DNA from 4 places in the Pseudomonas sp. HD6422 genome. Region 3 is predicted to be linked to each of the others. Evidence: predicted binding sites of a transcription regulator. Region 3 holds the regulator's gene; each other region holds the start of a gene.
The links. Region 3 encodes FliA, which starts transcription of late flagellar genes. Its sites were predicted from a motif close to CTAAAGTTTNNNNNNNNNNNGCCGNTAA; they were not measured.
Positions count from the first base shown of each region.

Region 1: a site for FliA is predicted at 4,923-4,950, ahead of KY379_RS01395 (methyl-accepting chemotaxis protein). Genes of this name have one in related genera too.
Region 2: a site for FliA is predicted at 4,369-4,396, ahead of KY379_RS27485 (methyl-accepting chemotaxis protein). Genes of this name have one in related genera too.
Region 4: a site for FliA is predicted at 3,854-3,881, ahead of KY379_RS18870 (flagellar protein MotY). Genes of this name have one in related genera too.

Region 1 covers NZ_JAHWIW010000002.1:16,564-24,201, forward strand. The annotation lists gene KY379_RS01380 (NAD(P)H-dependent oxidoreductase) at 1-19, shown strand, start outside; gene KY379_RS01385 (LysR family transcriptional regulator) at 184-1,080, shown strand; gene ggt (gamma-glutamyltransferase) at 1,198-2,865, shown strand; gene KY379_RS01395 (methyl-accepting chemotaxis protein) at 2,919-4,838, opposite strand; gene KY379_RS01400 (neutral zinc metallopeptidase) at 5,048-5,929, opposite strand; gene pcaH (protocatechuate 3,4-dioxygenase subunit beta) at 6,114-6,833, shown strand; gene pcaG (protocatechuate 3,4-dioxygenase subunit alpha) at 6,844-7,449, shown strand; gene trmA (tRNA (uridine(54)-C5)-methyltransferase TrmA) at 7,491-7,638, opposite strand, start outside.
Region 2 covers NZ_JAHWIW010000035.1:44,725-52,362, reverse strand. The annotation lists gene KY379_RS22280 (branched-chain amino acid ABC transporter permease) at 1-724, shown strand, start outside; gene KY379_RS22275 (branched-chain amino acid ABC transporter permease) at 717-1,583, shown strand; gene KY379_RS22270 (ABC transporter ATP-binding protein) at 1,580-2,380, shown strand; gene KY379_RS22265 (ABC transporter ATP-binding protein) at 2,377-3,096, shown strand; partial or broken gene KY379_RS27490 (cache domain-containing protein) at 3,156-4,178, shown strand; gene KY379_RS27485 (methyl-accepting chemotaxis protein) at 4,491-5,048, shown strand; gene KY379_RS22255 (LysE family transporter) at 5,078-5,695, opposite strand; gene KY379_RS22250 (TonB-dependent siderophore receptor) at 5,818-7,638, opposite strand, start outside.
Region 3 covers NZ_JAHWIW010000032.1:10,142-17,779, reverse strand. The annotation lists gene flhB (flagellar biosynthesis protein FlhB) at 1-194, shown strand, start outside; gene flhA (flagellar biosynthesis protein FlhA) at 414-2,543, shown strand; gene flhF (flagellar biosynthesis protein FlhF) at 2,555-3,862, shown strand; gene fleN (flagellar synthesis regulator FleN) at 3,961-4,803, shown strand; gene fliA (RNA polymerase sigma factor FliA) at 4,800-5,540, shown strand; gene KY379_RS21160 (chemotaxis response regulator CheY) at 5,644-6,018, shown strand; gene KY379_RS21155 (protein phosphatase CheZ) at 6,037-6,825, shown strand; gene KY379_RS21150 (chemotaxis protein CheA) at 6,838-7,638, shown strand, end outside.
Region 4 covers NZ_JAHWIW010000026.1:35,856-43,493, reverse strand. The annotation lists gene KY379_RS18885 (response regulator transcription factor) at 1-627, opposite strand; gene KY379_RS18880 (hypothetical protein) at 995-1,474, shown strand; gene KY379_RS18875 (argininosuccinate synthase) at 1,539-2,756, opposite strand; gene KY379_RS18870 (flagellar protein MotY) at 2,883-3,818, opposite strand; gene pyrC (dihydroorotase) at 3,948-4,994, shown strand; gene rnt (ribonuclease T) at 5,054-5,665, shown strand; gene KY379_RS18855 (peroxiredoxin) at 5,727-6,329, opposite strand; gene KY379_RS18850 (bacterioferritin-associated ferredoxin) at 6,543-6,764, shown strand; gene bfr (bacterioferritin) at 6,965-7,438, shown strand; gene grxD (Grx4 family monothiol glutaredoxin) at 7,510-7,638, opposite strand, start outside.

The DNA.
Region 1 (7,638 bases), on a different contig from region 3:
GTTTGGCAAGGCTGAGTGATTGTGTTGCCTGTGCCGGCCCTTTCGCGGGTGAACCCGCTCCGACCCGATCCCGCTGTATTTGTAGGAGCGGGTTCACCCGCGAAGGGGTCGGTACAGCTACAGCTGGACTTGGCATCGACAAGCGCTATCTAATCCCTGCAAAGTCCGAGCGAAGGCCCTGATGTGAAAACTCGATCCGAAGAGCTCCAGGTATTCGTCGCCGTGATCGACTGCGGCTCGATTTCCGCTGCCGCCGAGCAGATCGGGCAGACCCCATCGGCGGTCAGCCGCACCCTGTCGCGGCTGGAGGCCAAGCTCGGCACCACCCTGGTCAACCGCACCACCCGGCGCATGGACCTTACCGAAGAGGGGCGGTTCTTTCTCGAACGGGCGCGCCTGGTGCTCGAGCAGATGGACGACATGGAAGAGCGTTTGTCGATGCATCGCCAGAACCCGTCGGGGCGCCTGCGCATCAACGCCGCCGCACCGTTCATGCTGCACGCGATCCTGCCCTGGATCGGCGAGTTCCGCCGTCAGTACCCGGCCATCGAGCTCGAACTCAACACCGATGATTTGATCATCGACCTGCTCGAGCAGAGTACCGATGTCGCTATCCGCATCGGCGAGCTGGCCGACTCCAGCCTGCACGCCCGTTCGTTGGGGTGCAGCCCGGTGCAGGTGCTGGCCAGTCCGGCGTACCTCGAACGCCATGGCACGCCGACCCAGGTCGAGGACCTGAGCAATCACTGCCTGCTGGGTTTCAGTCAGCCCGAGTCGCTCAACCAGTGGCCGCTGCGTCATGCCCAGGGCGATCGCTGGAGCATCCGCCCGGCGCTGCTCGCCTCCAGTGGCGAGACCCTGCGCCAGTTGGCCCTGGCCGGCGAAGGCATCGTCAGCCTGTCGCACTTCATGACCCACGAAGACATCCGCGCTGGCCGCTTGCAGGTGTTGCTTGGCGAGGCCAACAACGGCTACCGCCAGCCGATCCACGCGGTCTACTACCGCAACACGCAGTTGGCGCTGCGCATCCAGTGTTTCCTCGATTTTATCCAGGACAAGCTGGCTCGCTACGCTTGCTGAGTTGCCTGAACACGACAAATTCTGTCCGCAGGCGGCGAATCTTCCCTCAAGTGTTTGCACAGTCGGCTCGCTTCGGCCTTACTGAGCGATCAACAAAAACAACACCAAGGAAGTGTCATGCGTAGTGTTCCGTTCCCGTTCCTGGCGCTCGCAGCCGCGATGTTGAGCTGCTCCTCGGCTTATGCCGTGACCTTGGAAGGCGGTGCCATTGCGGCGCCCGATCAATATGGCGCACAGGTGGCCGCCGATATCCTGAAGAAGGGCGGCAACGCCGTGGACGCCGCGGTCGCCACCGCTTTCACCCTGGCCGTGACCTACCCCGAGGCCGGCAATATCGGCGGCGGTGGCTTCATGACCCTGTTCGTCGACGGCAAGCCGTATTTCCTCGACTACCGCGAGGTGGCGCCCAAGGCCGCGACCCGCAATATGTACCTGGACGAAAAAGGTGAGGTGATCGAGAACCTCAGCCTGGTCGGCGCCCGCGCCGCAGGGGTACCTGGCACCGTGATGGGCCTGTGGGAAGCGCATCAGAAGTTCGGCAAGCTACCTTGGAGCGAGCTGCTGACACCGGCCATCGGCTATGCCCGCGATGGCTTCAAGATCGCCCAGAAGCAGTACCAGTACCGCGACGATGCCCAGGGCATGTTCAAGACCGCGACCAACTTCAACGACTACTTCGGCAACATGAAGGTGGGTGAGCCGTTCAAGCAGCCGGAAATGGCCAAGACCCTGGAGCGCATCGCCGCCAAGGGCGCCAGCGAATTCTATCAAGGCAAGACCGCCGACCTGCTGGTAGCGCAGATGCAGGCGGACAAAGGCCTGATCACCAAGGAAGACCTCAAGGACTACAAAGCTGTGTGGCGCGATCCGATCGCCATCGAGTGGCGCGGTAACGTGGTTTACACCGCTCCGCCGCCAAGCTCCGGCGGGGTGGCCTTGGCCCAGTTGCTGGGCATCAAGGAGGACCGTGCCGCGGACTTCAAGGGCGTGGCGCACAACTCGGCGCAATACATCCATTTGCTGGCGGAAATCGAGAAGCGTGTGTTCGCCGACCGCGCCGACTACCTGGGCGACCCCGGCTTCACCAAGGTGCCAGTGGACCAGCTGGTGGCCAAGGACTACCTGGCCAAGCGCGCCGCCCAGGTCAACCCCAAGGCGATTTCGGCCACCGATCAAGTCAAGCCGGGGCTGGAGCCGCACCAGACCACGCACTTCTCGATCGTCGACAAGGAGGGGAACGCGGTGAGCAACACCTACACCCTCAACCTCGACTATGGCAGCGGTGTGGTGGTCAAGGGGGCAGGCTTCCTGCTCAACGACGAAATGGACGATTTCAGCGCCAAGCCGGGCACCGCCAACGTGTTTGGTGTGGTCGGCGGCGATGCCAACGCCATCGAACCGGGCAAGCGTATGCTGTCGTCCATGAGCCCCAGCCTGATGACCCGCGATGGCAAGGTGGTGCTGGTGTTGGGCACGCCCGGCGGCTCGCGGATCTTCACCTCGATCTTCCAGGTGCTGAACAACCTGTACGACTACGATATGCCGCTGGAGAAGGCCGTGGCCGCGCAGCGCGTGCACCATCAGTTGTTGCCCAAGGACACCATCTACTTCGACAGCTATGCGCCACTGACCGGGGCGGTGGCCGATGAGCTGAAGAAAATGGGCTACGTGCTGGAAGATCAGGGTTGGGAGATGGGCGATATCCAGGCGATCCGGGTGAGCGGTGAGAAGCTGGAGACGGCATCTGATCCGCGGGGGCGTGGAGTGGGCGTGGTGGTCAAGTAAACAGCTGCCAGTGAGGACCGCATCGTCGGCTTGCCGGCGATGCGGTCAGATGGTCACACGCGGAACTGACTGACCAGCATCTGCAGATGTCCACCCAGGCGCGCCAGCTCGACGCTGGAAGCCGCCGTTTCTTCGCTGGCCGCAGCGGTTTGCTCCGACACATCGCGCACGTTGAGAATGCTGCGGCTGATTTCCTCGGCCACTGCGCTCTGTTGCTCGGCCGCCGCGGCGATCTGCTGGTTCATCGACTGGATGCTGGAGACCGTGCTGGTGATGTTCTCCAGCGATACACCCGCCTTGCGCGCCAGTTCCACGCTACTGTCGGTCAGGGTGCGGCTGCCCTGCATGGCATTGGCCACCTGCTGGGTCCCGGACTGCAGGCCGGCCACCAGCTCCTCGATTTCCTCGGTCGACTTCTGCGTGCGTTGGGCCAGCCCGCGCACCTCGTCGGCAACCACGGCAAAGCCGCGCCCGGCTTCACCGGCCCGGGCCGCTTCGATGGCGGCGTTGAGCGCCAGCAGATTGGTCTGCTCGGCCACCGACTTGATCACGTCCATCACACTGCCGATCTTCTGGCTTTCCTGTTGCAACAGGTTCATGGCCTCGGTGGAGCGATGGACCTCCTCGGCCAGGCGCTCGATCTGGCTGATCGCCTCGCCCACCACGCGATCGCCGGCACGGGCTTCGTCGTCGGCGCCGGTAGCCGCATGAGAAGCTTGCTCGGCGTTGCGCGCCACTTCCTGAACGGTCGCGGCCATTTCATGCATCGCGGTGGCGACCTGGTCGGTCTCGACCTTCTGGCTGTTGGCGCCGGCGCTGGTCTGCTCGGTGACCGCCGACAGTTCTTCGGCGGCGCTGGCGATTTGCGTCACGCCATCGCGGATGCCGCTGATCAACTCGCGCAGGGTGGTACCCATGTGGCTGATGCCCTGCTGCAGCACGCCCAGTTCGTCACGGCGGGTCACGCGCAGGTTCTGGGTCAGGTCGCCGCTGGCGATCTTCTCCACGGCCTCCAGGGTTTCACGCAGCGGACGTGTGATCTGGCGGGTGATGACTACCGCCGCGAGCACGCCGACCAGCAGCGCCAGCAGCGTGGCGATGATCTGCAGGCTGCGGGCCTCTGCGCTCTCAGCGTCGCGGCGCTCGATCTGGATCTGGTACAGGGCATCGCTGCGCTTGACGATGTCGGCACCCTGGACAGTCATTTCGGCGCGTGCGGTGGTGATCTGCGCGATGGCATCGCGGAACTGGCGCACGGCATCGCGGTAGGCCTCAACGGCCTGATCGAGGGCTTGCAGGCGGGTCGAGTCGTCAGGCAATTGGCGCTTGAGGCCGTCGATGCCGAGCAGGGCGGCGTCGAGCTGACCGAGGGCCGCTTTTTCGTTGGCGGCGCTGCTGTCGGCGATATAGCCGCGCACGTCGATGCGCACCTGCAGCAGTTGCTGGCGAGCCTTGCTGATCAGTTGGTACTGGGTCAGGCGTACGCTGTCGACTTCCGGTCGGGTCATTACATCCTGGGTAAGGGCTTCCATGGACTGGTCGGCGCTCGCCGCCGACTGGTTCATGGCCTCGCGGGCGGCCCGGCTGCTGTTGTAGCCGACCCGCATGGCGTTCAGCGAGACCTTGTAGGCATCGATGGTTCCGCCGAGCTCCTGCAGCAGCTTGACGTTGGCTGGGCTGACGAAGGTGCTGACCAGGTGTTGTTGCTGTTTGCTGAAGACATCCAGCTTGGCCAGGGTATTGGCCGCTGCGGCGTCGTCGCCGTTGGCGATCATGTATTGCAGGCGCGCCACGCGCAGGTCGGTCAGGTCTTTATTGAGCTGGCCGATGTCGCCCATCCAATTGCTACGGTCGATCAGGCTGCCCAGGCTGTTCCAGCCAGTCAGGGCCAGCAAGCCGGTCAGGACCAGGACCAGGCCGAAGCCCAGGCCCAGCTTCAGGTTGACGCTGATATTGGCAAACCAGCTGTTCATGCACGCTCTCCAGAAGTTATTCGCTCACTTGATCGTCGATCGCAGGGCGTTGTTGTTCTGAGAGCCTGCCGAATCGTGCAGCAGTTATCGGCAGGTCAGCGCGAAGCTGAAACGCTTTTTCAGCAGATATGTAACAAGACGAAAACGTTTGCGCGGAGTTTGCGGAAGCATTCGCGGCGCGAACCGCCGCGAATGGAGGCCAAGAGCGTTCAGAGACTACGCGCGCTGAAGGTATCGCAGCTGTTTACGTCTCCCTGGGCGAACCCGGTCTTGAACCAGCGCACCCGCTGGGCGGAGGTGCCATGGGTGAACGAATCAGGTACCACGCGACCCTGGCCCTGTTGCTGCAGGCGGTCGTCACCGATGGCATTGGCTGCGTTCAACGCTTCCTCGACGTCGCCGGGTTCAAGCCAGTTCAGGCGCTGTTGCGCCTGGTAGGCCCAGACCCCGGCCAGGCAATCGGCTTGGAGCTCCTGACGCACCAACAGGCCGTTGTCGCCCTCCATGCGCTGCCCGGCACGACGTGCGGCGTCGACTTTGGCCGAAACACCCAGCAAGGTCTGTACGTGATGGCCGATTTCATGGGCGATGACATAGGCCTGGGCGAAATCCCCGGCAGCGGCGAAGCGGGTTTCCATCTCGCGGAAGAACGACATGTCCAGGTATACCCGTTGGTCAGCCGGGCAATAGAACGGACCCACGGCCGCCGAGGCGAAGCCGCAGGCGGAATTCACCTGGCCGCTGAACAGCACCAGCTTGGGGTCGCGATACTGTTTGCCTGCCTGGGAAAACAGCGCCTTCCAGGTGTCTTCGGTGTCGCCCAGTACCGAGGCGACGAACTCGGCCTGTTCGTCGTTGGCCGGGGGGGCTTTGCCCTCCACGGCGGTAGGGGCTTGCTGCTGTTCCATCTGCCCGGCGAGCTGACCAAGGATCTGCAATGGGTCCTGCCCGGTGATCCAGCCGATGCCGACGATCAAGAGGATGGCCCCCAGGCCTAATCCTTTCCCGCCACCAAAGCGCATGCCGCCACCACCGCCTTCCCCACGGGCATCGACGACATTGTCGCTACGCCGGCCTTTTCGCCAATCCATGAACGCTCTCCAAAATCGTGAAACATGAAGACATAGACTAGTTCACCCGGGCCAAAGGCACTAATACATAACCATTTGGTTATGGAAAGGCGCGCGGAATTCAATTTCTCTCTTGGAAAACCTATTCGAAACTGCAAGTCCCCTGCAGAGGGGGCTTCACATAATTCCAAGAGAGGAAAACGGCATGCCCGCCCAGGACAACAGCCGCTTCGTGATCCGTGATCGCAACTGGCACCCCAAAGCCCTGACGCCCGACTACAAGACGTCCATTGCCCGCTCGCCGCGCCAGGCATTGGTCAGCATCCCGCAGTCGGTAAGCGAAACCACCGGCCCTGACTTTTCCCACCTGGGCTTCGGTGCCCATGACCATGACCTGCTGCTGAACTTCAACAACGGTGGCTTGCCGATCGGCGAGCGCATCATCCTGGCCGGCCGTGTGCTCGACCAGTACGGCAAGCCGGTTCCCAACACCCTGGTGGAAATCTGGCAGGCCAACGCCGGCGGCCGCTATCGCCACAAGAACGACCGCTACCTGGCCCCGCTGGACCCGAACTTCGGCGGCGTCGGTCGTTGCCTCACCGACCGTGACGGTTTCTACAGCTTCCGCACCATCAAGCCGGGTCCGTACCCATGGCGCAATGGCCCCAACGACTGGCGCCCGGCACATATCCACGTGTCGGTGAGCGGCCCGGCCATCGCCACCAAGCTGATCACCCAGTTGTATTTCGAAGGCGATCCGTTGATCCCGCTGTGCCCGATCGTCAAGTCGATCGCCAATCCCGAAGCAGTGCAGCAGTTGATCGCCAAGCTCGACATGGGCCATGCCAACCCCATGGATGCCCTGGCCTACCGCTTCGACATCGTGCTGCGCGGCCAGCGCAAGACCCACTTCGAAAACTGCTGAGGAACCCGCCATGCCAATCGAACTGCTGCCGGAAACCCCTTCGCAGACCGCCGGCCCCTACGTGCACATCGGTCTGGCCCTGGAAGCGGCCGGCAATCCCAAGCGCGACAAGGAAATCTGGAACCGTCTGGCCAAACCCGAAGCGCCGGGCGAGCACATCCTGCTGATCGGCCACGTGTACGACGGTAACGGGCACCTGGTGCGCGACTCGTTCCTGGAGATCTGGCAGGCCGACGCCAATGGTCAGTACCAGGATGACTACAACCTGGAAAACGCCTTCAACAGCTTTGGCCGCACCGCCACCACCTTCGATGCCGGTGAGTGGACCGTGCACACGGTCAAGCCAGGTGTGGTGAACAACGCCGCAGGTGTGCCGATGGCACCGCACATCAACCTCAGCCTGTTCGCTCGCGGCATCAACATCCACCTGCATACCCGGGTGTACTTCGATGATGAGGCCGAGGCCAATGCCAAGTGCCCGGTGCTCAACTTGATCGAGCAGCCGCAGCGCCGCGAGACCTTGATCGCCAAGCGTTGCGAAGTGGATGGGAAGACGGCTTACCGCTTCGATATCCGCATTCAGGGGGAAGGGGAGACGGTGTTCTTCGACTTCTGAGTGGTACCCGGGGCCGCTAAGCGGCCCCGGGCATCTCCGGATCAGCGCCGAACCAGCAACACCCCACTCTCCATATGGTGGGTATAGGGGAACTGGTCGAACAATGCGCAGCGCTCGATGCGGTGAGTGTCCTGCAGTTGGGCGATGTTCGCCGCCAGCGTCTCGGGGTTGCAAGAGATATACAGGATG
Region 2 (7,638 bases), on a different contig from region 3:
GCCCGTGGCGTTGCTGGGGGCCGCACTGTTGGTCGGTGCACTGTCTCTGGCGTTGCAGCGCCTGGTGTTCCAGCGTCTGCTCAAAAGTGGCCCGGCCATCGCCATGATCGGCTCGCTGGCAATCGCCATGCTGTTGGTCGCGACCGTCCAAGGTTGGGCCGGTAGCTTCCCGCGCATGTTCCAGTTGCCGCTACAGGCGCCGCTGGTGCTGGGCGATGCGCGTATCACTCATACCCAGTTGTACTTCTTCTTCACGACCCTGGGGTTGCTCGCGGTGTTCACCGTGGCGCTGTTCCATACCCGCCTGGGCCGCGCCATGCGGGCGCTGGCGGGCAATCCGGCACTGGCCAATGCCTGTGGCCTGCATGCTGCGCGCATCACCCTGATGGTCACCTTCGCCAGCGGCGCCGTCGCCGGGCTCGGCGGTGGGCTGCTGGCGCTATCGACCGGCGCCCATATCAACCTTGGCCATGATCTGCTGCTGCCGGTGTTCGCCGCGGCCATTCTCGGAGGCTTGGGCAATCCGCTGGGCGCGGTCGCAGGCGCGTTGTTGATCGCCCTGACCGAGACCCTGGTCACCAACCTCGATTTCGGCTGGCTGGTGGGTCGGGAGATGGCCTTCCTGCCGGTCTCGTACATCAGTGGTGCAGCGTTCCTCATCCTGCTGCTGGCACTGCTGTTCAAGCCTTACGGCTTGTTCGATCGGGAGGTCCGCCGTGTTTGATTTCCTCGTTTCAGCGCTGACCTTCGCCAGTCTGTATGGGCTGATGGCGCTCGGGCTCAACCTGCAGGCCGGCTATGGCGGCTTGCTCAACTTCGGCCATATCGCCTTCGCCGGACTCGGGGCCTACGCCACCGGCATCGCCGTGCAGGCGGGCTATTCAGCGTGGCTGGGCATGAGTATCGGCGTACTGGCGGCCATGGCGCTGGGCGCATGCGTGGCACGGTTGGGGCGCAGCCTGGCCTCGGACTACTGGGGTATCGCCACGCTGGCCATTGCCGAAATCCTACGCGTGGTAGCCACCAACGAAGGCTGGCTGACCGGCGGTGCCCAGGGAATAGGCGCCATCCCGACCTTGTTCGAGGGCGGCGGCTTCCTGTTACTGATGCTGGCGTTGCTTTGCGTGGCCACGCTGCTGTGCCGGCGTCTGGCCGATGGACGCTTCGGGCGTGCCTTGCGCTTGATGCGCGAGGAGCCGCAACTGGCGGCTTGCATGGGCTATGACCTGACGTCGCTGAAGTCGCGGGCGATCATGACCGGTGCCGCGCTCACCGCCATCGCCGGTTCGCTGTACGCCCACTTCATGAGCTATGTCGGCCCTGATTACCTGCTCGCCTCCGAGACCTTCCTGCTCTGGACCATGTTGATGATCGGCGGGCTGGGCAATCTGCGCGGTGTGTTGCTGGGCGTGTTGCTGGTCCAGGCTGCCTACAGCCTGGTGCCGTTCGCCAAGGACTACCTGGGCTTCGATTCCGATTTGGCCGGTGCCCTGCGTCTGGGCTTGATCGGTGTGATCCTGCTGGCCTGCCTGATGTGGCGCAGCGAAGGCCTGATCCCTGAAAAAGTAAGGAAGATCGCATGAGTGCTTCTCGCACCAACCTGCTCAGTGTGCGTTCGGTCGCCAAAGCGTTTGGCGGCAATCAGGTGCTGCGTGACGTCAGCTTCGATGTGCAGCGAGGCGAAATCGTCGGCCTGCTGGGTCCCAACGGCTCGGGCAAAAGCACCTTGCTCAACTGCATCACCGGCTTCGAAGCGGTCGATGGCGGTGTCATCGCCTTGGGCGGTCAGCGCATCGAGCGGTTGCCCGCTCACCGGATCGTCCGCCACGGTGTCGCTCGCACGTTCCAGTTGCCATCGATGCCCACCAAGATGTCGGTCTTCGAAGTGGCGCTGGCGGCCAGCGCCGCTCAGCACGGCGTGTTCGCCACATTGCTGGGTACGCCGGCGCTGCGCCGCGCCGAGGCAGAAGCTCGGATCAAGGCTGAAGGATTGATCGACGCTTTATTGCTCGGGGCGGTACGCGATCTACCCGCATCGGCATTGTCGGGTGGGCAGAAGAAACTGCTCGGGATCGTCTGCGCGTTGATGGGTGAGCCTGAACTGGTACTGCTCGACGAACCGACCGCCGGCGTGCATCCCAACCTGCGTCGTGATCTTGTCCAGGCACTCAAGCGCCTCAACAGCCAGGGCATGACGCTGGTCATCGTGGAGCACGACATGCACTTCATTCGCGATGTCTGCAGCCGCTGCGTGGTGCTCGACCGGGGGGAGATCGTCGCCAGCTGCAAGCCGGACAAGCTCGCCTCCAACGAGCGGGTGATCCAGGCCTACCTGGGTGGTCGCCATACCCCACAAGCCCTCGAGGAGAATGCGCCATGATCGAAGTGAAGGACGTCGTCGCCGGCTACAGCACCGAGGTGGATATCCTGCGAGGCATGACCTTGCAGGCCAAGGCGAAGGAAATCGTCACCTTGCTGGGGCCCAACGGCTGTGGCAAGAGCACCCTGCTCAAGACCATCGCCGGCTACCTGCTGCCGCGCCAAGGCCAGGTGCTGCTGGAGGGGCGTGATGTGTCGCGGGTGCCGGTGCACGAGAAGATCCGTCGCTGCCGGTTGGGCTTCGTGCCACAGACCGACAATGTCTTCGCCAACCTGACCATTGCCGAGAACCTCAACGTGGGCGGCCATCATCAGGGCAAGCAGGACAATCAGCAACGCATCGAGGAACTGTGCACGGCGTATCCGATTCTGGCGAAGAAATTCAACGCCCCGGCCGCGTCGATGTCCGGAGGCGAGCGGCAGATTCTGGCACTGGCCCGGGCGCTGATGCCGAGGCCGCGTCTGCTGCTGCTCGACGAGCCCTCGGCGGGGTTGTCGCCAAAGGTCTTGCTGGAAGTGTTCGAAGCCATCGAGCTGATTCGCGCCCAGGAGGGCGTGACCATCCTGATGGTGGAGCAGAACGCGATGGAGGCCCTGCGGATCTCCGACCGCGCCTACGTGCTGTCGCTGGGGAGTGTGGCGTTGACCGGCAACGCCCGCGAGTTGATGCACGATCCTCAAGTCAGCGAGTTGTACCTGGGTGGTCGGGTCGCCTGACGTGCAGGTGGGGATGTCTGGCCGCGCAGCTGCCTGCGCGGTCCATTTTTGAGCGTTTGATGATGAAATTCAGCCACAAGATCCTGCTGGCCGCTGCCCTGGTCGTGATCAGTGCATTCGCCTCGTTCACCTTGTTCAACTACCTGTGGCAGCAGCGCGTGCTGGCTCGCGAGCTGCAGAGCCAGCTCCGCGAAGTCGGTGCGCTGTCTGCCGAGAGCATTCAGAACTGGCTGGGTGGCCGTGTGTTGCTGGTGGAAAGCCTGGCGCAACGTCTGTCGGCCGATACCGGCGAGGCGGCGGTGGAGCAGGCGTTCGACCAGGATGTCCTGAAAAGTACGTTCAATATGGTTTACCTCGCGCGTGCCGATGGCAGTTTCAGCATCCGCCCGCAACAGGACATGCCTGCCGGCTACGATGCTCGCCAGCGCGACTGGTACCAGCGCGTACAGGCACGCAACGACAGTGTGTTGACCGAGCCCTATGTCAACGCCGCCACCCAGGAAATGATCATGGCCGTCGCTGCCCCCGTGGTGCGCTCCGGTGAACTGGTGGGGGCAGTGGGCGCCGGCATGCCTATCGATACCCTGGTGCAGATCATCGGCAGTGTCGATCTGCAGGGCAAAGGTTATGCCTATCTGGTCAACGGTGCCGGTAAGATCCTGGTGCATCCGCAGACCGAGTTGATCAACCGCCGTCTGGATGAACTGGACCCGGCGCAGCCGCTCAAGGTCAGTCGGCAGTTGCAGGAACATCAAGTCGCTGGCCGGGCTCGTGTCGATACCTTCATTCCGGTCGCGGGCCTGCCGGGGGCAGATTGGTACGTCGGGCTATCGGTCGATCGGGATCTCGCCTACCAGTCCCTGCGTGACTTCAGTCGCTCGGCGATGATCGCCATGTTGGTTTCCGTCCTGCTGGTCATGCTGGCCCTTGGCGCGTTGCTGCGCCTGCTGCTCAAGCCGCTTCTGCACATGACCGTGGCGATGCAGGACATCGCTGCAGGCGAAGGCGATCTGACCCAGCGTCTGCCTGCTGCCGGACGTGATGAGCTGTCGCTGCTGGCGCAAGCATTCAACCGCTTCGTCGAGCGGATGCAGAGCACCATCGGCCAGGTCGCCAGCGGCAGCGTCGGCGTCGATGAAGGTGCGCGCAGCGTGGTCCAGGCCAGTCAGAGCACGTTGCACCAGTCAGACGCTCTGGTGCAACGCAGCGACAGTGTCGCCGCTGCCATCGAGCAGCTCGGAGCAGCCGCCCAGGAAATCGCCGGCAATGCTGCCAACGTTTCGCTGCAGAGTGCCGAGGCGCGTAGCCAGGCCGAGCAAGGCCAACGCATCCTCGGTGAGGGCTCGATTGCGCTGGATGCCCTGGCCGCCCAGGTCGACAGCGCCCGGGCCAGCATGGAGCAGTTGGGTGGCCAGACTGAGGCCATCGGCCAGATTCTCGAGGTCATCCACGGCATTGCCAAGCAGACCAACCTGCTCGCCCTCAACGCGGCCATCGAGGCCGCGCGGGCCGGGGAGGCTGGTCGTGGTTTCGCCGTGGTGGCCGACGAAGTGCGACAACTGGCCCATCGCAGCCAAGGCTCGGCGCAGGAGATCCACACCATGATCGAAGCCTTGCAGGCTGGTGCCCGTGAGTCGGTTGCCGCGATGGTCGCCAGTCACGCCCATGCCCAGAGCAGCGTGGCGGTCATCGCGCAGGCCTGCGACGGTATCGGCACGGTGATCGGGCGTCTGGTCGATATCGACGAGATGAACCAGTCAGTGGCTGCCGCTACCGAGCAGCAACGGACGGTAGTCGAGTCGATCAGTCGCGAGGTGGGCGAGATTTCGACGCTCAATCAACAGGTGCAGGCCAGCCAGCAGCAGGCGTTGCAGGTGTGCGAGCGCTTGGACGGGCGCTCGGCGCAGTTGCGCCGCCTGGTGGACAGTTTCCGCATCGTGCAGCGTGGCTGAACGCCGAATACCATTCCCGAGGGAATGCCTCAGCGCATCGCCACCAGCTTGATGCCAAACCCCAGCAGGCATACCCCCGCCAGCCGCTCGAACAGGTTCGCAATGCGTGGGTTGGCGCGCATGCGTTCGGCCAACAGGTGGGTCAGCACCACGGCGAGCAGCCCGTACAAGAAGGTCACCACGGCCACTGTCAGGGCCAGGAAGCCGAAGGTCACCAACCCTTGGTGCTTGACCGGATCGACGAACAGGGGAAAGAACGCCATGTAGAACATGATCGCCTTGGGGTTGAGCAAGGTGATCATCATCGTCTGGCGCAAGTAATGGCCGTGGTCCATGCGGCTGGCGCGCGGTGCGCCGCCCGGCTTGCTCAGCAGCATGCGCAGGCCCAGGTACGCCAGGTAGGCCGCGCCGGCCCATTGCACCACGTGGAACGCGGCAGGGTAGGCGGCGAGCAAGGTTGCCACGCCAGCCACCGCCAGCCACAACAGCACCTGGTCACCGAGGATCACCCCACAGGTCGCGGCCATGCCAGCCTTGATACCGCCCTTGCCGGTGGCGGTGATCAGGGCGAAGTTGCCTGGGCCAGGAATGGCCAGGACGATGATGAAGGCAATGACGAACGCGCCGTAGTCGGTGACGCCGAGCATGGAAACTCCTGTAGGGCAGTGCGAAAGCACCTAGATTATCGTGCTTTCGGTTGCCCGTCAGGCCACAAGCCATGATTCATGGGGGCTGTCGCACTTTAGGTAGTTGCTGCGCGAGTGACCGGTTACCAGTGCAGCGAAACGGTCCCTAGCAGCGTGCGCTCCTCGCCCCAGTAACAACGTCCGGCATTGTTGCAGCCGGCCACGTACTCCTTGTCGAACAGGTTGCGTGCATTGACCTCCACCGACCAGTTCTCGTCGATCTCGTAGCCGACCTTGGCGTCCACCAGGGTCACGTCGCCGGTGTCGAGCGTGCCGTACAGGGTTGCAGGTGTGTAGGCGAAAGTGCTGTCGAAGTGACGCACGCCGCCACCGATCTGGAGCCCCTTGAGCAAGCCGTCGCGGAATCGGTAGGTGCTCCATACCGACGCCTGGTTGCGCGGCACGCCGGTCATCTGATGGTCCTCGTACAGCGACCCGGCCACGTCCTTGGTGATGCGCGAATCCGTGTAAGTGTAGGCGGCGGTGAGGTTGAGGTTTTCAGTGATGTCGCTGTTCAGTTCCAGTTCCACGCCTTTGGAGCGGCTGGCGCCGATCTGGCGGTAATCGCCCACGGCCGAGTCGAACAGCACATCGTCCTTCTTGCGCAGGTCGTACACCGAAGCGGTGACGGTGGTGTTCCAGCCTTTGGGCTCGTACTTGATACCCACTTCGTACTGTTCGCTGGTGGTCGGATCGAGCGGCCCGCTGCTACTTTCGATCTGCTGGGTCGGCGCAAAGGCCGTGGAATAACTGAAGTACGGCGACAGGCCGTTTTCGAACTGGTACATCACCCCGGTCTGCCAGGTGAACTTGCTGTCCCAACTGTCCATGTCGGCTTCTGCATTGAGGGTACCGGCCTTGTTGCGGAATTGGCTGTTGACCCGGTCGAGGCGCCCGCCCAGCAGCAACACCCACTTGTCCACCTTGGTTTGCAGCTGGCTGTACAGGCCATACATGGTCTGTTCGAGCAGGGCGTTCTGCACCGCGAATGGGGTGCTCGGCTTGCCACCCCAGACCGGGTTGAAGACATCGATGGTGCCGCCGAAGCCTGCGTCCCAGTCCTGGTTGAACGAGGTGCGGTCCAGGCTTGCACCCATCAATACGGTGTTTTCGAACGCGCCGCTGGTGAAGTGGCCTTCGAGTTGGTTGTCCAGGGAGTAGGCGATGGACTTGTTGTAGCGATCATAGGCCTGGTTGGTAAGCGTGGTACCGAAGCCACCCTCGTCGAGGGTGCCCGGCCACATTTCCTGGCGGTCGATGCGCGACTGCAGGTAGCGCGAGTTCTGGCGAAATTGCCAGGTGTCGTTGAAACGATGGCTGAACTCGTAGCCCAGGCTCCAGGTTTCACGCTCGAAATTGTCCCAGTCCGGGTTGCCGGAAAGCTGATCCTTGTCGATCTTGCCGTTGGGGTTGTGCAACAGCGTACCGGCGGCCGGGTAGCCGAGCTCCATCAGGGTACGGTCGCGCTGGTAGGTGGCCAGCACGGTCAGGCTGTTGAAGTCGTCGAAGTTCAGGGTCAGCGAAGGGGCGAGGTACAGGCGGTCATCAGGCTGGTGGTCGATCTGCGTGTCGGACTTGCGGCCCATCATCACCAGACGGCCGAGGATGTTGCCTGAATCGGACAGGGGCCCAGACACATCGACACCCAGCTGCCGGCGGTTGTGCGAGCCGTAGCTCAGTTGCACTTCGCCCCGCGGGTCGGCGGTCGGGCGCTTGCTCACCAGGTTGACTACGCCGCCTGGAGCGTTTTCGCCATACAGGATCGAAGTCGGGCCGCGGAACACCTCCACCCGCTCCAGGCCATAGGGTTCGCTGCTGGTGTCGTAGCGGTTGCCTTGCACGCGCAGGCCGTCGCGCAGCAGTCCATAGCCATAGTCGGTGGCATTGAAGCCGCGGATGAAGAA
Region 3 (7,638 bases):
CGCCAGCTTTGGCGCGGGCGATCTACTACTCCACCGAACTTGAGCGCGAGATCCCGGCAGGGCTGTACCTGGCGGTCGCGCAGGTGCTGGCCTATGTCTTCCAGATCCGCCAGTACCGGGCGGGCAAGGGCAAGCGGCCGGATCCGCTCAAGGAAGATCTGCCGATACCGCCGGATCTGCGGCGCGACGAATGATTTCGGCTGTCTGTGCCGGCCTCTTCGCGGGCAAGCCCGCCCACGGAGCCCCCCACAGACGTTGAAACTTGTGGGGTGCCTGTGGGAGCGGGCTTGCCCGCGAAGAGGACAGGACAGACACGCCGAAAGGCCCCGTGGGCGTCAAAGTTGGAAGGCTTCTTGCACAGCCACGCCGAAACGCCCTGTGGGCGTCAAAGTTTTGCAGCAAGAGGACTCGCGGTGGATCGCACTCAGTTAATCAGCAACGCTCGCAACAACCTGGCCGGTCTCGGCCGGGGCAGCCTGGGCGTGCCGCTGCTGTTGCTGGTGATGTTGGCAATGATGATGTTGCCGATGCCGCCGTTCCTGCTCGACGTGTTCTTCACCTTCAACATCGCTTTGTCGATCGTGGTCCTGCTGGTCTGCGTGTATGCCCTGCGCCCGCTGGATTTCGCCGCCTTCCCGACCATTCTGCTGGTGGCCACGCTGCTGCGCCTGGCGTTGAACGTGGCGTCCACCCGGGTGGTCATGCTCCACGGCCAGGAGGGGCATGGCGCTGCCGGTAAGGTGATTCAGGCCTTTGGTGAAGTGGTCATCGGCGGCAACTACGTCGTCGGTGCCGTGGTGTTCGCCATCCTCATGATCATCAACTTCGTGGTCGTGACCAAAGGTGCCGGACGTATTTCCGAGGTCAGCGCGCGCTTCACCCTGGACGCCATGCCGGGCAAGCAGATGGCCATCGACGCCGACCTCAACGCCGGTCTGATCGACCAGGCGGGGGCCAAGGCACGGCGTGCCGAAGTGGCCCAGGAAGCCGAGTTCTACGGCTCGATGGACGGTGCCAGCAAATTCGTCCGCGGCGATGCCATCGCCGGTCTGTTGATCCTCTTCATCAACCTCATCGGCGGCATTCTGATCGGTATGCTGCAGCACAACATGTCGTTCAGCGAGGCTGGCAAGGTCTACGCATTGCTGACCATCGGTGACGGTTTGGTGGCGCAATTGCCATCACTGCTGCTGTCCACCGCCGCTGCGATCATGGTTACCCGTGCCTCGGGTTCCGAGGATATGGGCAAGCTGATCAATCGGCAGATGTTCGATTCGCCCAAAGCCCTGGCCGTGTCCGGCGCGCTGATGGTGGTCATGGGCTTGGTGCCAGGCATGCCGCACATCGCCTTCCTCAGTCTGGGCTTGCTGGCGGGCGGCGGTGCCTACCTGGTGTGGAAGAAGCAACAGGCGACCAAGGCGGCGGCGCAAGCCGAAGCCAAGCGCCAGCAGGATCTGCTGCCTTCGCCGCAGCGGGCGATGGAAACCAAGGAACTGGGCTGGGACGATGTCACCCCGATCGACATGATCGGCCTGGAAGTCGGTTACCGGCTGATCCCGTTGGTCGACCGCAATCAGGGAGGTCAACTGCTGGCGCGGATCAAGGGGGTGCGCAAGAAGCTGTCCCAGGACCTGGGCTTCCTCATGCCGACCGTGCACATTCGCGACAACCTCGACCTGCAACCCAGTGCCTATCGCCTGACGCTGATGGGCGTGATCCTCTCCGAAGCCGAGATCTACCCGGACCGTGAGCTGGCGATCAACCCAGGTCAGGTGTTCGGCACGCTGAACGGCATTGCCGCGCGTGATCCGGCGTTCGGCCTGGAGGCGGTGTGGATCGATGTCGGTCAGCGCGCCCAGGCGCAATCGCTGGGCTATACCGTGGTCGACGCCAGTACCGTGGTCGCCACCCACCTCAATCAGATCCTGCAGAAGCACTGCCACGAACTGATCGGCCACGAAGAGGTTCAGCAATTGCTGGCGGTATTGGGCAAAGCTTCGCCGAAACTGGCCGAAGAGCTGGTGCCGGGTGTCATTTCGTTGTCGGGGCTGCTCAAGGTACTGCAAGCGCTGCTCGCCGAGCAGGTGCCGGTGCGAGATATCCGCAGCATTGCCGAAGCCATCGCCAATAACGCTGGCAAGAGTCAAGATACCGCCGCGCTGGTCGCCGCAGTGCGCGTCGGATTGTGTCGCGCCATCGTGCAAAGCATTGTCGGCACTGAGTCCGAGCTGCCTGTGATCACCTTGGAGCCAAGGTTGGAACAGATTTTGCTCAATAGTCTGCAAAGGGCCGGACAAGGTCAGGAAGAAGGTGTTCTTCTGGAACCGAGCATGGCCGAAAAGCTGCAGCGTTCGTTGATCGAAGCGGCCCAGCGTCAGGAGATGCAAGGCCAGGCGGCCATCCTTCTGGTGGCAGGCCCGATCCGCGCCATGCTGTCGCGCTTCGGTCGCCTGGCCGTACCGAATTTGCATGTTCTGGCGTATCAGGAAATACCGGACAACAAGCAAGTCACCATCGTTGCCACCGTGGGCCCAAATGGCTGAGGTAGTGGGTTATGCAAGTTAAGCGTTTTTTCGCCGCCGATATGCGCCAGGCCATGAAGCTGGTTCGTGATGAGCTCGGCTCCGATGCCGCCATCATCGGCAACCGTCGCATCGCCGGTGGCGTCGAACTCACTGCCGCGCTGGACTACAAGCTGTCGGCCCTGGCGCCGCGGGTACCCAATGCCGAGCTCGAGGAAGAGCTGCGCAAGACGCAGTCGCGTATCGCCTCGGCCCAGGCCGAGTTGGCCAGCCGCGAAGGCGAGGCCTTGGGGAACCGCCAATTGTTCGCCGGCCAGTCGCTGACCGCCGCCGAGCCGTTGATCGAGCCCCATGTCGATGAGCCGGTGGCACCAGCGCCGGCACCGGCTGCGGCGGTCGACCCGCGTCTGTTCGATGCCATGCGCTCGGAGCTCTCGGGCCTGCGTGAACTGCTCGAAGTGCAGCTCGGCTCGCTCGCCTGGGGGCAGTTGCAAGGCAATCAGCCGCAGCAGGCCAACCTCTGGCGGCGCCTGTTGCGCATCGGCCTGTCCGGGCCGATCGCCCGACAACTGCTCGATCTCACCCAGGGCATCGAAGAGCCGCGCCAGGCCTGGCGCATGCTGCTGGCACACCTGGCGCGGATGATCGAAGTGCCTGAGGTCGAGCCGATCGAAGAGGGCGGGGTGATCGCCATGGTCGGCCCGGCCGGCATGGGCAAGACCACCACGCTGGCCAAGCTGGCGGCGCGCTATGTGCTCAAGTACGGCCCGGCCAATGTCGCGCTGGTGAGCATGGACAGTTTTCGCATCGGCGCCCAGGAGCAGCTCAAGACTTTGGGCCGTATCCTCAACGTGCCGGTCACCTATGTCGATCCGGGCGAGTCCTTGGCCCAGGCCCTGGAGCCGCTGCTGCGCAAGCGTGTGGTGCTGATCGACACCGCTGGCCTGCAAGCCAGCGATCCGGCTCTGCGTATGCAACTGGAAACCCTGGCCGGGCGTGGCATCGCTGCGAAGAATTACCTGGTACTGGCCACCACCAGCCAGAAGCAGGTGCTGACGGCCGCCTACCACAGCTACAAGCGCTGCGGCCTGGCTGGATGTATCCTGACCAAACTCGATGAGACGGCGAGCCTCGGCGAAGTGCTGAGCCTGGCCATCAGTCATGAACTGCCCGTGGCCTATCTGACCGATGGCCCGCGCATTCCTGACGACCTGCACTTGCCGCGCAAGCACCAACTGGTGAGTCGCGCCGTCAGCGTGCAGATGCAGGACGAGCCCAGCGAGGAGGCCATGGCCGACATGTTCGCTGATCTCTATCACAACCCGCGCCGTGCGGGTTGAAGGCAAGACATGTGCAAGACAGCTATACCAAAGTACCTACACCCAGGGGCCTGCACGCTTGCCCCTCGTGTGGCCCAGGTCCAAGCGAGACAAGGTAAATAACAGATATGGGTAGCATGCACCCCGTACAGGTGATCGCCGTGACTGGCGGCAAAGGTGGCGTCGGCAAGACCAATGTTTCAGTGAATCTGTCACTGGCATTGGCCGAGCTCGGCCGCCGCGTCATGCTGCTGGACGCCGACCTTGGCCTGGCCAACGTCGACGTGCTGCTGGGGCTGACCCCCAAGCGCACCATCGCCGATGTCATCGAAGGCCGTTGCGAACTGCGCGATGTCCTGCTGCAAGGTCCCAACGGTGTGCGCATCGTACCGGCGGCCTCGGGCACGCAAAGCATGGTGCACCTCGCGCCGGCCCAGCACGCTGGCCTGATTCAGGCCTTCAGCGAGATCGGCGACAACCTCGACGTACTGGTCATCGACACCGCTGCCGGTATCGGTGACTCGGTGGTCAGCTTCGTGCGGGCCGCCCAGGAAGTGCTGCTGGTGGTGTGCGACGAACCCACCTCCATCACCGATGCCTACGCACTGATCAAGCTGCTCAACCGTGACTATGGGATGAGCCGTTTCCGCGTCCTGGCCAACATGGCGCAGAGTCCCCAAGAGGGGCGCAACCTGTTCGCCAAGCTGACCAAGGTGACCGATCGCTTCCTCGACGTGGCCCTGCAGTACGTCGGCGCCGTGCCCTACGACGAATGCGTGCGCAAGGCGGTGCAGAAGCAGCGCGCGGTCTACGAGGCCTTCCCGCGCTCGAAATGCGCCTTGGCGTTCAAGGCGATCGCGCAGAAGGTCGACAGCTGGCCGCTGCCGGCCAACCCGCGTGGCCATCTGGAATTCTTCGTCGAGCGCCTGGTGCAACCCAGCAGCGCGGGGCCGGTGTTATGAACGCCAGCGGCTTCAAGATGTACAGCAAGGCGTCCAAGGATGCCCAGTACGAGCTGATCGAGCGCTATGCGCCGCTGGTCAAGCGTATCGCTTATCACCTGCTGGCACGCCTGCCGGCCAACGTCCAGGTCGAAGACCTGATTCAGGCCGGCATGATCGGCCTGCTGGAAGTGGCCAACAAATACGATGCCAGCAAGGGTGCGAGCTTCGAAACCTACGCTGGCATCCGCATCCGTGGGGCCATGCTCGACGAGGTCCGCAAGGGTGACTGGGCACCCCGCTCGGTGCACCGCAACACTCGCATGGTCAGCGACGCGATGCGCGCCGTCGAAGCAAGAACGGGACGTGACGCTAAAGATCACGAGGTTGCTGCCGAACTCCAATTGAGTCTCGATGATTACTACGGGATTTTGAACGATACCTTGGGTAGTCGCCTGTTCAGCTTCGACGACCTGTTGCAGGACGGCGAGCACGAAGGGTTGCATGAGGACGGCGCCAGTGGCCAGGTCGAGCCTTCGCGGGATTTGGAAGAAGAGCGCTTCCAGGCTGCCCTGGCCGATGCCATCGCCAACCTGCCGGAGCGCGAGCGCCTGGTGCTGGCGCTGTACTACGACGAGGAGCTGAACCTCAAGGAAATCGGTGAGGTGCTGGGGGTCAGCGAATCGCGTGTCAGCCAGTTGCATAGCCAGTGCGCCGCGCGTCTGCGCAGCCGCCTTGGAGAATGGCGGGCACGTTGAGCCCGGGGTCGTTGCAGTCGTTTGCCGTTGTACCGAATTGATTGAGTGCGTGCTCGCAGGCGAGCGCGTTTGAGACTGCTTGGAGGTCTAATTGAACAAAGACATGAAAATCCTCATCGTTGACGACTTCTCGACGATGCGGCGGATCATCAAGAACCTGTTGCGTGATCTGGGCTTCACCAATACCGATGAAGCCGATGACGGCACCACGGCGCTGCCGATGCTCGAAAGCGGCCACTACGACTTCCTGGTGACCGACTGGAACATGCCGGGTATGTCCGGTATCGACCTGCTGCGCAAGGTGCGCGCTCACGAGCGCCTCAAGGGCATGCCGGTGCTGATGGTGACTGCCGAGGCCAAGCGCGACCAGATCATCGAAGCGGCCCAGGCCGGCGTCAATGGTTATGTGGTCAAGCCGTTCACCGCCCAGGTGCTCAAAGAAAAGATCGAGAAGATCTTCGAACGCGTCAACGGCTGAGTCACGTCAGGGGGCGCCATGGAACCATCACATTCGTCTTTGGGGGAGTTCGAGTCGACCCTGAAGAAACATGCCGAGGAATTGGTCGAGAGCCTGGAAAAGGGTCGTTTCGGCGATGCGGTGCAGCTGATTCACCAGCTGAACCAGACCCGCGACCGCGGCCTGTACCAGGAAGTCGGCAAGCTCACCCGCGAGCTGCACAGTGCGATCGTCAGCTTCCAGATCGACCCGCGCATGCCGCAGGCCGAGGAAGTTTCGCAGATCACCGACGCCACCGAGCGCCTGTCCTACGTGGTGAAGCTCACCGAGGGCGCCGCCAACCGCACCATGGATCTGGTGGAGCAGGGCACTCCGGTGCTCAACGAGCTGGCGGCCGAGGCGCAGAACCTGAGTGTCGATTGGCAGCGTTTCATGCGCCGCGAAGTCGCTGCGCCGGAGTTCCGTGACCTGGTCAAGCGCGTCGACAGTTTCCTGACGCATAGCGCCGAGGGCAACCGCCAGGTCGCCGGCTACCTCAACGACATTCTCCTGGCCCAGGACTACCAAGACCTCACTGGCCAGGTGATCAAACGGGTCACCGCATTGGTGACCGAAGTCGAAAGCAATCTGCTCAAGCTCGTGCTGATGGCCAGTCAGGTCGACCGCTTTGCCGGTATCGAACATGACCATCAACAGCTGCGCGCTGAAAAAGATCAAGAAAAACATCCGACTCGGGGTGAAGGTCCGCAGATTCATGCCGATAAGCGTGAAGACGTCGTATCCGGTCAGGATGACGTCGACGATCTGCTGTCCAGCCTGGGTTTTTAAGGAGCACGTTTAATGAGCTTCGGCGCCGATGAAGAAATCCTTCAGGATTTCCTGGTAGAAGCCGGCGAAATTCTTGAGCAACTGTCCGAGCAACTGGTCGAGCTGGAAAGCCGGCCCGACGATGCCGACCTGCTCAATGCGATCTTTCGCGGTTTCCACACTGTAAAAGGGGGCGCCGGCTTCCTTCAGCTCAACGAGCTGGTGGAGTGCTGCCATATCGCCGAGAACGTGTTCGACATCCTGCGCAAAGGTGAGCGCCGGGTCGACGCAGAACTGATGGACGTGGTGCTTGCCGCGCTCGATACGGTCAACAGCATGTTCGGCCAGGTGCGCGAGCGCAGCGAAGTGACCCCGGCCACCCCGGAGCTGCTGGCGGCGCTGTCGCGCTTGGCAGAGCCAGCTTCGGCCGACGAGGCCCCCGCGGTCGCCGAGCCCGAGGCTGTACTCGAGGCCCCCGCAGCGCAAGAGGACATCACCGACACCGAGTTCGAGCAACTGCTCGACTCGCTCGATGCGGTCAAGGCCGAAGCGGCTGCTGCTGAGCTCACGCAGGGCGAGGCTGCCGGTGGCGAAGGTGACGAAATCACCGACGCCGAGTTCGAGTCGCTGCTCGACCAGTTGCACGGCAAGGGTCAGTTCAGTGCCGAAGCGGTCGCCAGCGAGTCGCCCGCGGTCGCCAAAGAGCCGGCCAGTGACGAGATCACCGACGAAGAGTTCGAGTCGTTGCTCGACCAGTTGCATGGCAAGGGCACCTTCCAAGCCGATGCCCTGACGACGGCCAGCGCCGCAACGGCAGAGCCCGCTGCTGGCGGT
Region 4 (7,638 bases), on a different contig from region 3:
TCATGCCAGACCATGACGCTGGGCGAGCTCGATCAGGTCGACCAGCGAACGGGCATTGAGCTTCAGCAACAAGCGAGTCTTGTAGGTGCTGACCGTCTTGTTGCTGAGAAACATGCTTTCGGCAATTTCCTTGTTGGACCGGCCCCTGGCGAGTTGTTGCAGCACCGTCATCTCGCGGGCCGAAAGGCGGTCGACCATTTCCGTTTCACTGCAGCCACCCAGTCGGCCACGCGTTTTGTGCAGGGCCTGGTTGGGGAAATAGCTATATCCGGAAAGCACCGCCTTGATTGCGCTGAGTAGCTCGGTGAGTTCCTGTTGCTTGCAGACATACCCTGCAGCACCCGCCTGCATGCACCGCATCGAAAAATGCCCTGGGGCCTGCGATGTCAGGACCAGTACCCGGCTACGTGGGCTGACCCCCGTGACACGGGTGATGACCTCCAGGCCATCCAACTTGGGTATGCCGATATCCAGTACCACGATATCCGGCAGATATTCCCGCACCAGTTGCAAGGCTGCCACACCGTTGTCGGTCTCGCCGACGATATCGTATCCATGCCGCTCCATCAGCATGCGTACGGCCAGGCGTATGACCGGATGATCATCCACAATAACGACTTTATTCATGCGATATCCATTCAACGATTTTATTAGTCACGAGCCGCCACAATAACCGAGCAACCCCCCTAAGCGCGTAACCATCCCCTGCTTAAACGCACGAATAGATAAAACCTACATAACTCAGAGAAAATTCCTACACGCGACTCATGGAAAACAATCTGTTTTCCACTTCTTCCATGAACTGACTAAACGCTAACAAAGCTACGGGAACCGGCCCAGTTGCCATAGCAGCACCGGCGTGAAGGATTTTTCGTTTCCGCTTCAACGTTGGAAAGTTACCGGGAAAGCGTTCAGCTACAGGAAAGCCTTGGCACTTCAGTGCGGCCGACATAAGGGCTATCGATAGTCGGACACACTGACGGAGGCTGTATCCTTGGCCCGTTTACAACCAGTCGCCCCACTCACGATCATTGCGATCTTCGCCGGGATAGCCGAGGCTTCCGCGCTGGCTACATTGCCGTTTCTCAGCGAACACAGCCAAGCGCTGTATACCTGGTTTCTGGTGGGCTTCCCCTTTTTCCTGACGGCGCTGTTCTTCATTACGCTGAACTTCAACTACAAATCGTTCTACAAGCCTGACCCGCGCCAGGCCACTGCGAAACGCAATCAAGCGAGCCGCGATGCGCTCGCCGAGCGAATGATAGAGGCCAGCGAGGCAGCGTCCAGCGCGCCGTTCACCGTTACACTGACAGGACCTGCAGCGCAACGAATGATCGAGAGCCAAATCTGTCACTCCCTGGCTCAGCCTGGTGGGCATACCTGCCAGTGGGTTTTCTGCAACCTTGAGACACGCCAATGCATCCATTTTTCACTTAGCAAATTGCCCGGTGAGGCGACAGCGGAAACGCTCTGAGCGGCCTGGGGCAGACACAAAAAAAAACCCCGGCCTGAGCCGGGGTCGGTACAGCAGCAATGCCTCAGAGCAGCGAACGGCCCTTGTTGGCAGCAATACGCATGCGCAGAGCGTTGAGCTTGATGAAGCCAGCGGCGTCAGCCTGGTTGTAGGCGCCGCCATCTTCTTCGAAGGTCGCGATGTTGGCGTCGAACAGCGAGTCGTCGGACTTGCGACCCACCACGGTGACATTGCCCTTGTACAGTTTCAGACGCACTACGCCGTTCACGTTGACCTGCGAAGCGTCGATCATCTGCTGCAGCATCACACGCTCCGGGCTCCACCAGTAACCGGTGTAGATCAGGCTGGCGTACTTGGGCATCAGCTCGTCTTTGAGGTGAGCGACTTCACGGTCCAGGGTGATCGATTCGATCGCACGGTGGGCCTTGAGCATGATGGTGCCGCCCGGGGTTTCGTAGCAACCACGGGACTTCATGCCGACATAGCGGTTCTCGACGATGTCGAGGCGACCGATACCGTTGGCACCACCAATGCGGTTGAGATCGGCCAGCACGGTCGCCGGGGTCTTCTCGACGCCGTCGATGGCGACGATATCACCGTTGCGGTAGGTCAGCTCGATGTAAGTCGCCTGGTCAGGGGCGTTCTCCGGGGAGACGCTCCAGCGCCACATGTCTTCCTCGTGCTCGGTCCAGGTATCTTCCAGGACACCGCCCTCGTAGGAGATGTGCAGCAGGTTGGCGTCCATCGAGTAAGGCGATTTCTTCTTGCCGTGACGCTCGATCGGGATGCCGTGCTTCTCGGCGTAGTCCATCAGCTTCTCGCGGGACAGCAGGTCCCACTCACGCCATGGGGCGATGACCTTGACGCCTGGCTTGAGTGCGTAGGCACCCAGCTCGAAACGAACCTGGTCGTTGCCTTTACCGGTAGCGCCATGGGAAATGGCGTCTGCGCCGGTTTCGTTGGCGATTTCGATCAGGCGTTTGGCGATCAGCGGACGGGCGATCGAAGTACCCAGCAGGTACTCGCCTTCGTAGACGGTGTTGGCGCGGAACATCGGGAACACGAAGTCACGCACGAATTCTTCGCGCAGGTCATCGATGTAGATCTCTTTGACGCCCATCGCCTGGGCCTTGGCGCGGGCTGGCTCGACCTCTTCGCCCTGGCCCAGGTCAGCGGTGAAGGTCACCACTTCGCAGTCGTAGGTATCTTGCAGCCACTTGAGAATCACCGAAGTATCAAGGCCGCCGGAATACGCCAGTACGACCTTTTTTACGTCCGCCATGCCATCACTCCACGGGGTTGTACGGAAAGCGGTCGATTCTACCGGTCTTGCGCACGAATTTACAGTGGGGCGACAGCTTCTGACGACAAAGCGACAGTATCTGTCGAAGGTGCGACGGACGGCCGATCAGGACGATTTCGCTGGCGGTTGCGAGGCTTTGGCGTCGGCCGCGGGCGCCGCTTGGGCGGGTTGAGCGGGCTTCTCGACCGGCGCCACGCGATCGAGCTCGATGTTCACCCGGCGGTTGCGTGCCCGGTTCGCGGCACTGTTGTTCCTGACCAGCGGATAGCGCTCCCCATGGAAGCGCACGACGATCTGCTCTTCCGGCACGCCATGGGCCTTGAAGTAATCGGCCACGGCCAGCGCGCGTCGGCGCGAGGTATCGCGGTTGGTCAAGCGGTTGCCGCTGTTGTCGGAGTGACCATTGAGCTCGATGTGATTCACCGAAGGATCGGCCTTCAGGTAATCGAGAATCACGTCCAGCCGCGCCCGAGCCGAGGCATCCAGCTCGATACCGCCACCGGGGAAGCCGACCTGGGTCTGGCGGATCTGGTCAAAGTTCATCGGCAGCATCTTGGCCGCGCAGGCTTGATAGTCGTTGTAGGCTTTGCTGAAGCTGACTGGCAACACCCGCACTTCCATTGCCCTGCCGCCTTCGCCGGTGTAATTGCGCACCACCGTGCTGCGCCCATCGAGCAGGCCATTGATCAATCGGCTGGCCTGGCCTTGGGATGACGTGAACAACACGCCGGTGCGGGACATGCGCACCACGCCCAAATTGACATCGCCACGCCCCGGCTGCCAAGGCGCGGCCGCTGCCAGCAAGGTGGCAGAGCCGGCACCCAGCACATTGCTGGCCGAGCGCAGCTGGAACACCGGCTGTTCACCTGCCCGACGCACGAACTCGCCACTGCCGAAGCCGTCGATCGGCTGGATCAGGCGACATTCGAACTGATCGCCTTCGACCGTCCAGGCGACATTTTCCATGCGGGTCTGGAAGGTCAGCGCGCCCGCCGGAATGCTGGCGAACAAGGTGAACAGGGCTAGATAACGCTGGCGCACGGGCGGCTCCACTTATTTGACGGCTTACCTGGAGGCTATCGGGCGCTTGGCGGAAAACTTGAAGCCCGTGCTCGGCCCAGGGTTTTCCGGTAGCATTGGTCCTTGAGTTCGACCCGCCTGGAATCCCCAATGTCCGATCGCCTGACCCTCCTGCGTCCCGACGACTGGCACATCCATCTGCGTGATGGTGCCGTCCTGCCTCATACCGTTGGCGATGTGGCGCGTACCTTCGCCCGTGCCATCATCATGCCCAACCTGGTTCCGCCGGTACGCAATGCCGAAGAAGCCGGCGCCTATCGCGAGCGCATCCTCGCCGCTCGCCCGGCCGGCAGCCGCTTCGAGCCGCTGATGGTGCTGTACCTCACCGACCGCACCAGCCCAGAGGACGTCCGTGCAGCGAAGGCCAGTGGCTTCGTGTACGCCGCCAAGCTGTACCCGGCCGGCGCCACCACCAACTCCGACTCCGGCGTGACCAGCATCGACAATATTTTCCCCGCGCTCGAGGCACTGGCCGAAACTGGCATGCCGTTGTTGGTGCACGGTGAAGTCACGCGCAGCGAGATCGACGTGTTCGACCGCGAGAAGCGCTTCATCGACGAGCATCTGCGCCGTGTCGTCGAGCGTTTCCCGACCCTGAAGGTGGTGTTCGAGCACATCACCACCTCCGACGCCGCGCAGTTCGTCAGCGAGGCCCCGGCCAACGTCGGCGCCACCATCACCGCCCAACACTTGCTTTACAACCGCAACCACATGCTGGTTGGCGGCATCCGCCCGCACTTCTATTGCTTGCCGATCCTCAAGCGCAACACCCACCAGGTGGCGTTGCTGGACGCGGCCACCAGCGGCAATCCGAAGTTCTTCCTGGGCACCGACTCCGCCCCGCACGCACGCCACGCCAAGGAAAACGCCTGCGGTTGCGCCGGTTGCTACACCGCCTATGCGGCGATCGAGTTGTACGCCGAAGCGTTCGAACAACGCAACGCACTGGATAAACTCGAAGGCTTTGCCAGCCTCCACGGCCCTGCCTTCTACGGCCTGCCGGCGAACACCGACACCATCACCCTGGTCCGCGAGGAGTGGACCGCCCCGGACAGCCTGCCGTTCGGCGAGCAGACCGTGGTGCCGCTGCGCGCGGGCGAGCAACTGCGTTGGCGCCTGCTGGAGGACAACGCGTGAGCGAAGACCTCTACGAAGACGATCAGGATGTCCAGTCGGGCAGCGCTTCACGCCACCCCATGGCCGAACGCTTCCGCGGCTATCTGCCGGTAGTGGTGGACGTCGAGACCGGCGGCTTCAACAGCGCCACCGATGCCTTGCTGGAAATCGCCGCGGTGACCATCGGCATGGACGAGAAAGGCTTCCTGTTCCCGGAGCACACCTATTTCTTCCGGGTCGAGCCGTTCGAAGGCGCCAATATCGAGCCGGCAGCGCTGGAGTTCACCGGCATCAAGCTGGACCATCCCCTGCGCATGGCAGTGAGCGAGGAAAGCGCCCTGACCGACATCTTCCGTGGCGTGCGCAAAGCGCTCAAGGCCAACGGTTGCAAGCGGGCAATCCTGGTCGGCCACAACAGCAGCTTCGACCTGGGTTTCCTCAACGCGGCAGTGGCACGCAACGACATCAAGCGCAATCCGTTCCACCCGTTCTCCAGCTTCGATACAGCCACCCTGGCCGGACTGGCTTATGGCCAAACCGTATTGGCGCGAGCCTGTCAGAGCGCAGATATCGACTTCGATGGTCGTGAGGCGCACTCGGCACGCTACGATACCGAGAAGACCGCCGAACTGTTCTGCGGCATCGTCAACCGCTGGAAAGAAATGGGCGGCTGGCGCGACTTCAACGATTGAAGCTGCACCTTGAAGCAAAAAAAACCGGCCATCGAGGCCGGTTTTTTTATGCGCTCGGCAATTACAGCTTGCCGGCGTTCTCGCTCAGGTAAGCAGCGACGCCTTCTGGCGAAGCGGTCATGCCCTGGTCGCCTTTCTTCCAATTGGCAGGGCAGACTTCGCCGTGCTCTTCGTGGAACTGCAGGGCGTCGACCAGACGCAGCAGCTCGTCCATGTTACGGCCCAGTGGCAGGTCGTTGACGATCTGCGAACGGACAACGCCGTTCTTGTCGATCAGGAAGGCACCACGGAACGCTACACCGCCTTCGGACTCGACGTCGTAGGCCTTGCAGATTTCGTGGGAGATGTCGGCAGCCAGGGTGTACTTGACCTGACCGATGCCGCCATTGTTGACCGGGGTGTTACGCCAGGCGTTGTGGGTGAAGTGCGAGTCAATCGAGACACCGATCACTTCCACGCCACGGGCGGCGAAGTCAGGGATGCGGTTGTCCAGGGCGATCAGCTCGGACGGGCAGACGAAGGTAAAGTCCAGCGGGTAGAAGAACACCAGGCCGTACTTGCCCTTGATGGCCGAGGCCAGGTTGAAGCTGTCGACGATCTCGCCGTTACCGAGGACGGCCGGGACGGTGAAATCGGGGGCTTGTTTGCCAACGAGTACGCTCATTGTAATCTCCTGATGAGGGTGAAGAACCGTTTGCCGGGCCAAGCGGAAAGGCCAGACATCCAACAAAGGCCGACCATCATACACGGCTTCTCATGACAGGCCGAATCGAACCGCCGGTCGCTCAAGCACGGCGCTCCCGCAAAGCCCTTTGACAAGCATTCTCATTACCATTACTCTCCAACCCATCGACTCAACCAGCGATGGTCCGACTTTATGTATGTGTGTCTTTGTGTCGGCGTGACCGACGGCCAGATCCGCGATGCGATCTATGAAGGATGCTGCAGCTACAAGGAAGTTCGAGCCGCGACCGGCGTCGCCAGCCAATGCGGCAAATGCGCTTGCTTGGCCAAAGAGGTGGTGCGCGAGACCCTGACGAGTGTGCAGGTAAGCCAACAGGCGGCCCTGCCCTACCCTGTGGAATTCACCGCTGCCTGAATTGCCCGATTTCAAAGAACCGGACCCTGCGTCCGGTTTTTTTATGCCTTAAATTCAATAAGTTAGGCTACCAACGCGGTTCACAAACATTCTTATTCCTATTAATTTTCACTTATTATTCAAGAACTTAGGTTTGACAGCCCTTACTATCGGGCTCAAACTTCCTGCATTGGCACTCATCTCAAGGGCAGGAACCCGCAATGAAAGGCGACGTAAGCGTCATCCAGCATCTCAACAAGATCCTCGGAAACGAGCTGGTCGCAATCAACCAGTATTTCCTGCACGCCCGTATGTACGAAGACTGGGGCCTGAACAAGCTCGGCAAGCACGAGTACAAGGAATCCATCGACGAGATGAAGCACGCTGACAAACTGATCAAGCGTATTCTGTTCCTCGAAGGCATTCCTAACGTTCAGGACCTCGGCAAGTTGTTGATCGGCGAACACACCAAGGAAATGCTCGAGTGCGACCTCAAGATCGAGCAGAAAGGCCTGGTCGACCTCAAGGCGGCCATCGCCCATTGCGAAACACAAGGCGACTTCGGTTCGCGTGATCTGCTCGAGGACATTCTGGAGTCCGAGGAAGAACACATCGACTGGCTGGAAACTCAGCTGGGGCTGATCGACAAGATCGGCATCGAGAACTACCTGCAGTCGCAGATGGGCGAAGAATGATTCGCACACGCTGACTCGAGGCATGAAAAAACCCGCTCATGGCGGGTTTTTTCATGCCTCGGGAATGAGGATCAGGCTTCGGAAGCCTTGGCCTTGGCGGCAGCGTCCTTGATCAGGGTCTGCAGCTCACCCTTTTCGAACATTTCCAGCATGATGTCGCTGCCACCGACCAGCTCACCGGCAACCCACAGCTGTGGGAA